DNA from 2 places in the Aquibaculum sediminis genome. Region 2 is predicted to be linked to the other one. Evidence: riboswitches for the same ligand, from Rfam matches in the RefSeq annotation. Region 2 holds a riboswitch; the other holds the start of a gene.
What was found. Region 2 has a riboswitch for thiamine pyrophosphate ahead of ABZ720_RS10570 (ABC transporter ATP-binding protein). Riboswitches for the same ligand answer to the same signal wherever they lie in the genome.

Region 1: linked by a shared signal. The riboswitch ahead of thiC (phosphomethylpyrimidine synthase ThiC) and the one ahead of ABZ720_RS10570 (ABC transporter ATP-binding protein) in region 2 are both predicted to bind thiamine pyrophosphate.

Annotation. Positions count from the first base shown of each region.
Region 1 is NZ_JBFCVK010000002.1:50,275-56,147, forward strand. Features, by position in the region: gene ABZ720_RS02915 (EutN/CcmL family microcompartment protein) at 1-117, shown strand, start outside; gene ABZ720_RS02920 (BMC domain-containing protein) at 196-471, shown strand; gene ABZ720_RS02925 (microcompartment protein) at 502-1,131, shown strand; partial or broken gene ABZ720_RS02930 (IS5 family transposase) at 1,202-1,965, shown strand; TPP riboswitch at 2,126-2,245, shown strand; gene thiC (phosphomethylpyrimidine synthase ThiC) at 2,337-4,184, shown strand; partial or broken gene ABZ720_RS02940 (IS5 family transposase) at 4,215-4,913, opposite strand; partial or broken gene ABZ720_RS17465 (IS701 family transposase) at 5,182-5,325, opposite strand; gene ABZ720_RS02945 (TetR/AcrR family transcriptional regulator) at 5,495-5,873, shown strand, end outside.
Region 2 is NZ_JBFCVK010000006.1:8,024-13,896, forward strand. Features, by position in the region: gene ABZ720_RS10545 (MATE family efflux transporter) at 1-939, shown strand, start outside; gene ABZ720_RS10550 (NADP-dependent isocitrate dehydrogenase) at 1,078-2,292, shown strand; gene ABZ720_RS10555 (peptidylprolyl isomerase) at 2,297-2,851, shown strand; gene ABZ720_RS10560 (peptidylprolyl isomerase) at 2,873-3,358, shown strand; gene ABZ720_RS10565 (tellurite resistance TerB family protein) at 3,383-4,117, opposite strand; TPP riboswitch at 4,252-4,362, shown strand; gene ABZ720_RS10570 (ABC transporter ATP-binding protein) at 4,356-5,138, shown strand; gene ABZ720_RS10575 (ABC transporter permease) at 5,142-5,873, shown strand, end outside.

The DNA.
Region 1 (5,873 bases), on a different contig from region 2:
TGCGGTGTCGGTGAAAGCGTGTTGATCACCACCGGTTCCGTGGCCGCGGCCTATTTCACGAAGGTGAAGGCGCCGGTCGATGCGCTGATTATCGGGTCGATCGATGAGCAGGAGTAACGTCGTAGGCCGGGGCAGCGGCACCGGCATGTGTTGAGCAGCGGCCTGCGGGCCATAGCGTGAAGCGGAGGAAGAGCTATGTCGAATGCAATCGGTATGATCGAGACCAAAGGCTATGTGGCCGCGCTTGCGGCGGCCGACGCGATGGTGAAGGCGGCGAACGTGACCATCGTCTCCCGTGAGGAAGTGGGCGACGGACTGGTCTCTGTGGTCATCCGCGGCGATGTCGGTGCCGTCAAGGCGGCGACGGAAGCCGGAGCGGAGACGGCCAATGCGATTGGCGAACTGGTATCGGTCCACGTGATCCCGCGTCCGCATCCCGACATCGGGAAGTTCTTCGAAGCGGCGAAGTAAGGAACCCGTGTCGCTGCAGAGGAGAGCCGCATGACGGAACTGCGCGTTTATCTGCCGATCTATGATCTTCAGCCGCAGTTCGCGGCTTACCTCAGCACGCCCACGCGGGCGCGAGGCTATCCGCCTTTCGAAGGCGAGAATAGCCTCATCATTGAGGTGGCGCCGGCGCTGTCCATTCACCGGATCTGCGATCTGGCCCTGAAGGCCGCGCCGGACATGGAGCCGGGCATTCTCTTCACTGAGCGGCAGTTCGGTTTGATGGAGCTTCACTCTTCCAGCCGCGACGATTTGGCTGCGGCCGGCGCGGCGGTGCTGAAAGGGATCGGCGCAAAGGCGGAAGACCAGCTGGCCCCGGTTACGCTCTTCCACGACATCGTGGAGGACATCTCCGACCAGCATGCCATCATTCTCAATCGCAGCCGCGATGCATCGATGCTCCTGCCCGGAACCTCCTTGCTGGTCTACGAGATGATGCCAGCCCTCTTCGCCTGCGTGGCAGCCAACGAGGCCGAGCGCGCCGCACCAGACGTGACCATCAACGACGTTCAGATGATGGGCGCCTCGGGGCGCATATTCATGTCGGGCAGGACGGAATCGCTCAAGGTGGCCCGCAAGGCGATTGCGGATACCCTGAAGAAGGTGAAGGGCAGGAAGGGCTAGGCCGTAAACTCATAAATTGGTAGCGCGTCTCGGCTGGAATGCGATTCAAGCTCCTCGAGGAGGAGCAGAAATGAGTCAACGCCGTTACGAGATCACGGACTTCGAGTGGTCGATCATCGAGCCACTGCTGCCGAACAAGCCGCGCGGCGTGCCGCGAGTGGACGACCGGCGGGTGCTGAACGGGATCTACTGGCGGCTGCGTACGGGCGGGCTCGCCCTGGGCTGATATCCCGGAGCGCTACGGCCCACCGACGACCTGCTACAACCGCTTTGTGCGCTGGCGGAAGTTGGGTGTCTGGGATCGAATCTTCGAGGCAGTCTCGGCCGCCTACGAAGGCGAGTTGCAGATGATCGACAGTTCCTCGGTTCGCGTTCACCAGCACGGGGCGAACGCAAAAAAGGGCGGCCGCAATCCGCCGCCGGGGACCAGCCTGACGCCCGATGCGTGGGGCGCTCGCGGGGCGGGCTGACGACCAAGATCCACGCCCTGGTCGACGCCGAGGGCCGACCGGTGGTCCTGAAGCTCACCCCCGGCCAGTCTCACGACGGCCCCAGCGCAGCCGACATGCTTGGCAGTCACGGCGAGGGCCAGATCCTGCTCGCTGACCGTGCCTACGACTCCAACGCCATGCACCAGGCCATGGACCAGTAAGGCGCCTGGGCCTGCATCTAATCAATGCCTGGACGCAAAGACCCGCCCGCCTTCAGTCCCTCTATCGATACAGAAACCTCCTCGAACGCTACATAAACAAGATCAAGCACTACCGCGCCGTCGCCACGCGCTACGAAAAGCACGCCGAAAACTTGCTCGCTCTCATCAAACTTGCAGCTGTTCATTCCCGAGACATGGATGACACCCTTGGTCCGAAAGGATTGTCGATCGTCTGCAGGGTTATCTGTTCCAGGTCGATGTATCCCAGATCGTAATGCATGAAGCTCACGAGCCAAAACCTGGACAACGCGTTGACATTGTGCACCTCGTTGCGCAGAATCTGGTCCTCACCAGGGGTGTCCCGACAAGGGGCTGAGATACTGCTAGGCCGCAAGGCAGCGCAAGAACCCGACGAACCTGATCCAGTTCATACTGGCGTAGGGACGGTGCGGATGCCTTGGCGGTCGGATGCGGCCGTGGTCCTTTGTGAGGCGTTCTTCTCCTTCCCGTCAGCGCTGGGTCTCTAATGCTTGCACAAGCTACGGAGCCTGACATGACGTCCAATCCAACCCCGAATGTCACCACTGGACCGCTGCCCGCTTCGTCCAAAGTCTTCTGGCCGGGAATGACTCACCCTGATATCCGGGTGCCGATGCGAGAGATTGCCCTGCATCCCAGTGCCGATGAACCTCCGGTGACGGTCTACGATTCTTCCGGCCCCTATACCGATCCTGCCGCCAAGATCGCCATCGAGCGCGGCCTGTCACGCCTGCGCGAAAGCTGGATCGCGGCCCGCGGCGACGTCGACGCCTATGCGGGACGACATGTCCGGCCGGAAGACAACGGCTCTGTCTCGGCCGACCGGCTGACACCCGAGTTCCCCGTTCGTCACGCGCCGCTGAAAGCACGGGACGGCAAGGCCGTGAGCCAGATCGCCTATGCTCGGGCGGGCATCGTCACGCCGGAGATGGAATTCGTTGCCATCCGCGAGAATCTGGGCCGCATGGCGATCAGGGAACAGCTTGTGCGCGACGGCCAAAGCTTCGGCGCATCGATCCCCGATTTTGTGACACCAGAATTCGTACGCGACGAGGTGGCGCGCGGCTGGGCGATCATTCCCGCCAACATCAATCACCCCGAGATCGAGCCGATGATCATCGGTCGGAATTTTCTGGTCAAGATCAACGCCAATATCGGAAATTCCGCCGTGACGTCCTCGATGACCGAGGAAGTGGAAAAGATGGTTTGGGCCATCCGCTGGGGCGCGGATACGGTCATGGATCTTTCCACAGGACGCAACATCCACAACATCCGCGAATGGATCATCCGCAATGCGCCGGTGCCGATCGGGACCGTGCCGATCTACCAGGCACTGGAAAAGGTCGACGGCGTGGCCGAGGATCTGTCGTGGGAGGTGTTCCGCGACACGCTGATCGAACAGGCGGAGCAGGGGGTGGATTATTTTACCATCCACGCAGGTGTGCGGCTGCGCCATATCCATCTGACTGTCGACCGGGTGACCGGCATCGTCAGCCGTGGCGGCTCGATCATGGCGAAATGGTGCCTGCACCACCACCGCGAGAGCTTCCTCTACGAGCATTTCGAGGATATCTGCGACATCGCGCGCGCCTATGACGTGTCCTTCTCTCTCGGTGACGGGCTGCGGCCAGGCTCCATCGCGGATGCGAACGATGCCGCGCAATTCGCCGAGCTGGAGACCTTGGGGGAACTCACGCAGATCGCCTGGGAGAAGGATTGTCAGGTGATGATCGAAGGCCCCGGCCATGTGCCGATGCACAAGATCAAGGAGAACATGGACAAGCAGCTCGAACTCTGCGGCGAAGCCCCGTTCTACACGCTCGGGCCGCTGACCACCGATATCGCGCCGGGTTACGATCATATCACCAGTGGGATCGGCGCGGCGATGATCGGCTGGTTCGGCACGGCGATGCTCTGTTACGTGACGCCCAAGGAGCATCTGGGCTTACCCGATCGGGACGATGTGAAGACCGGCGTCATCACCTACAAGATCGCCGCCCATGCTGCAGATCTGGCGAAAGGCCACCCCGCGGCAAGGATCCGCGACGACGCGCTGTCGCGTGCCCGGTTCGAGTTCCGCTGGGAGGATCAGTTCAACCTCTCGCTCGACCCGGACACGGCGCGCGCCTTCCACGATCAGACCCTGCCGAAAGAGGCGCACAAGGTCGCGCATTTCTGTTCAATGTGTGGGCCGAAATTCTGCTCGATGAAGATCAGCCAGGACATCCATTATGCCGCGCGCGCGCAGAAGGGCATGGCGGAGATGGCCGAGAAGTATCGCGATGGCGGGGACCTCTACGTCCCTGTCCATGAGGTGGAGGCAGCTAAAGATCGACGTCGACGGAGCAGGGAAGGGCAATAGGACCGCCTACGGATTAGGGTCTATGGGGATTCATCGTGAATTGAAGATGGCGGCTGCGAGATAGATCATGGCCTCGAAGCTCTGATCGGTTCTGCAGGCCCGCATAGCGATGCGCTTGAACTCTTTGAGTTTGCAGAAGACATTCTCGATCAGGTGGCGCAAGTTGTACAAGTCATCATCGATCAGAATGGGCTTTGTCCGTCTCGGGTGCTGCGAGATGACAACCTTGGCGCCGCGCTCGTTGAGAGCGGCAACGCTGCTGTCGAACGCTTTGTCCGCGATGAAAGCGTCAAACTCGACACCCTCGACCAGCGGCGCTACGCCGAGACTGTTGAAACGGTGACCCGGCATGAGCGAGAAGCGCACGAGGTTGCCCAGGGCATCGGTCAGCGCCAGAACCTTTGTCGTCTGCCGCCCTTGGAGCGACCTATGGCCTAGCTCTAAATCCCCCTTTTGGGCCCTGTCCGTGGCGATGAACCCTGACGATGGTGGCGTCGATCATGGCGTATTCCATGTCAGGCTCATTCGGCAAGGCATCGAACATCCGTTTGAAAACATCGGCCTTACGCCAGTCGCTGAACCGCCGGAACGCCGTGCGCCAGTTCCCGAACAACGCGGGCACCACGGACTGCCAGTTCGGGCAATCCACAAAACCGCCGCCATGAACAACCGGTTGTTCCCGCCGCTGCGTCCGGGATCCGTCGGCTTCCCACGACAACGCGGCTCCATCTTCGCCCATTGGGCGTCCGTCCGTACAAAACGTTCCTTTCACCATGTGAATCATATCTCGGAATACTTGTGAAGTTCCACAGATCATAGAGCTATAGTGGCGTTTTCTGCCGCTTTCTCCGATGGCATTCAGCGGCATTGGCTTGATGTCGTCGTTGCCACCACGACCACGTCCATATGAAAGCGGTGCCGGTGGGCGCCGTGAACAGTAATCTGATCATCAGGTAGCGGATTTCGGAGCTGGTGAGCATGTCGGCTGCCTGGGAAATTAAGCCGCGGCATTTGGACTCGTTTTGTCCCTTTTGCTGAAGGCAGCGCGGCGCTGATCGGCGGAAAGCCTGGCAAGGAAAGCAGCCGCCGCCATGACGAGGCTGACATGACGGTGCCAGCCATGCCAGGAGCGGGCTTCATCTGGCACTTCAAGGTATGACGCTGGAAGGCACCGTGACCTATCAGCCCGCGTTTTGCGAATGGCAAGGTGCGGAATCGTCATTGCCTCCCCTCGGTTAGGCATTGCCATTAATAACCTTTTCGTTTCCACGTGCTTGACAGAAATAGACGACCAGTCTACTAATTCCTCTATGGCGAAATTGAACACACGTGAAAAGCTGATCAAAGAAGGCTGGAAAGCGCTCCTGAACTCTGGCTATGACGGAGTCGGGATCGGCCCGATTCTGAAGGCTGCGGGCGTGCCGAAGGGTTCGTTCTATCATTTCTTCGCAAGCAAGGAGGCGTTCGTATGCGCCGTCCTGGACGCTCATGCAGAGCGCTACCACGAGGCCCGACGGGAAGTGTTGGAAGATGAGAGCGTCCCGCCGCTCACGCGGTTGCGACGATATTTCGAGTATCTGGAAAGACTGGCTGGAGACGACAAGCTCGGCGGCTGCCTGTTCGGCAATTTGGCACTAACGGCGTCCAGCCGCAGCCCGGCCTTTCAGCGCAGCCTCGTGCGCGCATTCG
Region 2 (5,873 bases):
TTGACCCTTATCCCAATGCTTGGGGTCGTCCTATACCGGACGCTGCTGACTGCGGCGGAAAGGCCCAAGCTGTTCCTGAAGGTCACTCTGGCGATGGTGCCGCTCAACGCAGTCGCCAACTACCTCTTCATGACTGGCATTGGGCCCATGCCGACATTGGGTGCGACAGGTGCAGGCGTCGCGTCACTGCTTGTGGCTATTGTCAGCCTTGCCGCAATTGCCACGCTAGCGCGCCACAGCGCCACGGCTGGCAAGAACGGTGAGCATGGCCCGAATGGAAGGGCTGTGGTGGACTGGCAGGCGATGGCTGCCGTACTCCGCGTAGGAGTCCCCATCGGCATCGCGACGGTCACTGAAATCGGCATCTTTCTGGCAGCTACCCTCTATGCCGCGCGCCTGGGCGTGGCGGATGTGGCCGCACATACCCTGGCATTGCGGACCGCAGGCGTGGCCTACGCAATCCCGGCCGCTCTCTTGCAGGCTTCGATGGTGCGGGCGGCGCGAGCAGAGAGTCTGGATGATCGGGGCGCGCGCCAAGCTGTGATGGTCAGCAGCCTCGGCCTCTCGGTCATCCTTGGGATTGCACTCTGCCTGCTGCTCGCGGGGGGCGCCGAAATGCTCGCCCGAGCCTTCTTTGATCACAGTGCCGAAGGCATTTCTGCGATGCGACTGGCCATGGGCTTGCTCCTTCTGCTTGACCTGATCGAACTCATCGCCGGCCCTTCCTGTGCCGCTTCGGGTCTCCTGCGCGGTCGCAGAATCACACGCCTGCCCATGATCTATGTCCTGCTCGGGTACTGGGGCATCAGTGCACCGCTCGCCATCTATCTCTGCGAAGCTAAGGGGTTTGGCATCACGGGACTCTGGATCGGCCTCGCCGCCGGCACCTCGATGACCGCCATTCTGATGATTCGTAAGCTGCTTGCCAGTAACGGTTAACGCCGCTGGAGCCGAAAGCAGGGTCGCATGAGGGCAGGCAGCGAGTCTTGCCCGCTCCCGCAAGCCTGTTATTGTGCGCCCGCCGCGCGCCCTCGAGGCTGCGCGATCCTTCTGATGAACGCGGAAACGAGAGAGGCCATGGCAAAGATCAAGGTTGCAAACCCGGTCGTCGAACTCGACGGCGACGAGATGACGCGGATCATCTGGGACTTCATCAAGCAGAAGCTGATCCTGCCCTACCTCGACATCGACCTGAAGTACTACGACCTCTCGGTGCAGGAGCGTGACCGCACCGACGACCAGATCACCGTCGACGCTGCCAATGCCATCAAGGAGCATGGCGTCGGCGTGAAGTGCGCCACCATCACCCCGGACGAGGCGCGCGTCGAGGAATTCGACCTCAAGAAGATGTGGCGCTCGCCCAACGGCACCATCCGCAACATCCTGGGCGGCACCGTCTTCCGCGAGCCCATCATCATGCAGAACGTGCCGCGCCTGGTGCCGGGTTGGACCCAGCCGATCATCATCGGCCGTCATGCCTTCGGCGATCAGTACCGCGCCACCGACTTCAAGGTGCCCGGCCCCGGCAAGCTGACCATGACCTTCCAGCCGGCCGACGGCGGCGAAGCCACGGTCTACGAAGTCCACGACTTCCCCGATTCCGGCGTGGCCATGGGCATGTACAACCACGACGAATCGATCCGGGGCTTCGCGCGCGCCTGCTTCAACTACGGCCTGCAGCGCGGCTATCCGGTCTACATGTCGACCAAGAACACGATCCTCAAGGCCTATGACGGGCGCTTCAAGGACCTGTTCCAGGAGGTGTTCGACGCCGAATTCAAGAAGGAGTTCGACGCCAAGGGGCTGACCTACGAGCATCGCCTGATCGATGACATGGTCGCCGCCGCACTGAAGTGGTCCGGCGGCTTCGTCTGGGCCTGCAAGAACTACGACGGCGACGTACAGTCCGACATCGTCGCCCAGGGCTTCGGCTCGCTCGGTCTCATGACCTCCGTGCTCATGACCCCGGACGGCAAGACCATCGAGGCCGAGGCGGCCCACGGCACCGTGACCCGCCACTACCGCCTGCACCAGCAGGGCAAGGAGACCTCGACCAACCCGATCGCCTCGATCTTCGCCTGGACCCGCGGCCTCTTCTACCGCGGCACCTTCGACAACACGCCGGAGGTGGTGCGCTTCGCCCAGACCCTGGAGAAGGTCTGCATCGATACGGTCGAGAGCGGTCACATGACCAAGGACCTGGCGCTGCTGATCAGCCCGGACCAGACCTGGCTGACCACCAACCAGTTCCTCGACAAGCTGGACGAGAACCTGCAGAAGGCGATGAGCTGAGGTCATGCGCCGTCTGCTCACCGCCGCTGCCGCGGCAATCTTCCTCCTCGGCTCGGGCGCGCCCCGGGCTGAGGCGGAGCCCGACCCCGAGAACGTGCTCGTCATGGAACTCGCCCACGGCACCGTGGAAATCGAGATGCTGCCGGAGCTCGCCCCGCAACACGTGGAGCGCATCCGCAGCCTGACGCGCGACGGCTTCTACGACGGGATTGTCTTCCACCGCGTGATCGACGGCTTCATGGCCCAGACCGGTGACCCCACGGGCACCGGCATGGGCGGCTCGGACCTGCCCGACCTGGAGGCCGAGTTCTCCCGCCGCCACTTCCAGCGCGGCATCCTCGGCATGGCCCGTGCACAGGACCCCGACAGCGCCAACAGTCAGTTCTTCATCATGCTGGCCAGCGCCCCCAACCTGAACGGTCAGTACACCGCCTGGGGTCAGGTGGTCTCCGGCATGGAGGCTGTTGACGCGATCAAGAAGGGTGACCAGGCCAACAACGGCATGGTCGACGACCCCGACCGCATCGAGCGCATGCGCGTTCTTGCCGACATCGATTGATTTGTAAGGGAGTTAGGCGACATGGCGACTGCGCCCGAAGACACACTGGTGATGGAGCTGCCCTCCGGGCGCGTCGTCATCGCCCTGCGCCCGGATCTTGCGCCCAACCACGTGGCCCGGGTCAAGGAACTGGTGCGCGACGGCTTCTATGACGGCCTGGCCTTCCACCGGGTCATCGACGGCTTCATGGCCCAGACCGGCTGCCCCCAAGGCACCGGCACGGGCGGCAGCGGCCAGAAGCTGAAGGCCGAGTTCTCCAACACCCCGTTCAAGCGCGGCACCATTGGTGCGGCACGGACCCAGGACCCCAACAGCGCCGACAGCCAGTGGTTCATCTGCTTCGGCGATGCCTCTTGGCTCAACGGCCAGTACACGGTCTGGGGCGAGGTGGTCGAAGGCATGGAGGCGATCGACGCCCTGAGCAAGGCACCGGCAAGCGATCCCTCCGGCAGCGTGCCCAAGCCCGACAAGATCGTTTCGATCAAGGTCCAGGCAGACGCTGCCTGATCGCACTCAGAGGCTGATAGAGGCTCAGGCGCGCGCCTGAGCCTCCACCTCTGCATCCAGGTGCTGCACCAGCTCTCTCGGCAGATCGAGCCTGACGGAGAGTTCGCGCAGGAAGTGCTGCTCCTGCGGATCGTCGGGATCGATGGTCATGCGTGCAGCGAGGTAGATCTCTGCCGCCTGCTCCGGGCCCTTCGCCGCCCGCGCCAGCTCGGCCACATCCTGATCCTTGCGCAGTTCATCGAACATCCAGGCCTTGGTCTCGTTGTCGAAGCCCTGGTCGTCGACATGGTCGAAGAGCTTCTTCTGCTCCGCGGCATCCACGTGCCCGTCCGCCTTGGCTGCTGCGATCATGGTGCGCACCAAGGTCAACGCGAAGGGCAGCCCATCGGCGGCAGCCGTATTCTCCGCATCGAATGCGCTGTCCTTTGGCGGTGGCAGCGGCTCGGTCGGAGTCTCGGCGGCACCGGGTTGCTTGCCGTCGCGGTAGTTCTGCCAGGCCCGAAAGGCCAGCGCGCCAACCGCGGCAGCCCCGCCATAGGTCAGGGCCTTGCCGCCAAGCTTGCGCGCGCCCTTCGAACTGACCAGCAAGGCCAGGAGACCACCGGCCGCGGCGCCGCCAAGGGCGCCAGACATGCCACCACCGGACATGCCGCCCCCGGACATACCGCCACCGCCCATGGCGCTTTTCGCCTTCTCGCCCAGGCCGCTCGTACCCCCCGATCCCATGAACTGGTCGAGGAGGGACTTGGCGTTGATCATGGCTGGCTCCTTGTTCGCGCTTTTGCTCGCGAGAGATCGTTACGCCGCCAGCCCATTCCAAGTCCCCGGCATCAATCTCTTGCTTCAGGTGCCTTTGCCCTGGAACCCACTCGAACAGCGCGGCATAGTCTCCGCCGATGCACCGGGGGAGCCGCTTTACGCGCGGCTGAGAGGCGACGACAGGTCGCGACCCCCTGAACCTGCCGGGATAATGCCCGCGAAGGGAGCGTTGCCGACCTTGTTTTGCGCACGATTCGATACGCCAGGTGCCGCTCCCGGCATCAGGCTGAGCGGTGCCCGCCTGCATTTCGAGGGGGCAGCGCTCTTCGACGACCTCTCCATCGAGTTGCCGGCCGGCCAGACGAGTTGCCTCCTCGGCCCCTCCGGCGTGGGGAAATCCAGCCTCCTTGCCCTGCTTGCGGGGCTAAACGCCGCAGCCGAAGGCAAGATTGAGGCCAGCGACGGCGCCGCCCTGCAGGGCCGGATAGCCTGGATGGCGCAGCAGGACCTGCTCCTCCCCTGGCTGAGCGTCCAGGATAACGTCACGCTCGGCGACCGCCTGCGCCGGCAGCGGCCGAGCCGAACGCGATGCATGCAACTTCTGGAACAGGTGGGGCTCGCCGATCGCGCCCAAGCCCGGCCGGCCGCGCTGTCAGGCGGCATGCGCCAGCGTGTTGCTTTGGCCCGCACCCTCTACGAGGATCGGCCCATCATCCTCATGGACGAACCCTTCTCTGCGCTCGACGCAGTAACCCGCCTGGAATTGCAGGATCTCGCCGGTGATCTGTTGGCCGGGCGCACCGTACTGCTGGTGACCCACGATCCGCTGGAGGCCCTGCGCCTGGGCCATCATCTGCTGGTCCTCACAGGCCGCCCGGCGCGGATCAGTGAAGCCTTCGCCCCATCTGGCGCGCCGCCACGTGCGCCGGACGATCCCGGGCTGCTCGCGCTGCAGGCGCGCCTGCTCGCCGCCCTACGCCACGGTGGAAGTGCCCGCTTGCGCGAGCAAGAAGGGGCATAGGCCATGGGATTGCTGCGCGCCGCGACGGTGACCATCGGGCTGCTGCTGCTCTGGCAGTTGGTGGTTTGGGTCACGGCCGTCCCGCCCTTCATCCTGCCCAGCCCGCAGGCCGTTGGCGCGACGCTTTTACAGCGCTGGTCCCTGTTGCTGGGGCATGCCGGCGTCACCGCCGCGGAGATCCTTCTGGGTCTCTTGCTGGGCGTGCTGCTTGGAAGCATAGCCGCCCTGCTGCTGGCCTCCGCCGCGGTCCTGCGTCGCTGGCTTTTGCCGCTGCTGGTGGCCAGCCAGGCGATCCCGGTCTTCGCCCTGGCGCCACTGCTGGTGCTCTGGCTGGGCTACGGCATGGCCAGCAAGGTTGCCATGGCGACATTGATCATCTTCTTTCCTGTCACGGCCGCCTTCTATGACGGGCTGAGGCGCACCGATCCGGGCTGGCTGGCGCTGGCCCAGACCATGGGGGGCACCCGTTATGCCGTCCTGCGCCACATCGCGATTCCCGCCGCCCTGCCCGCCTTCACCTCGGGCCTGCGTGTCGCCACCGCCGTCGCCCCCATCGGAGCCGTGGTGGGTGAGTGGGTGGGCTCCAGCGCCGGCCTGGGCCACCTGATGCTCAACGCCAACGCGCGCATGCAAACCGACCTGATGTTCGCGGCCTTGCTGGTCCTCACCGCCATGGCACTGCTGCTTTACTACTCGGTCGACCTGCTCGGCCGGCGACTCCTGCCCTGGCTGCCC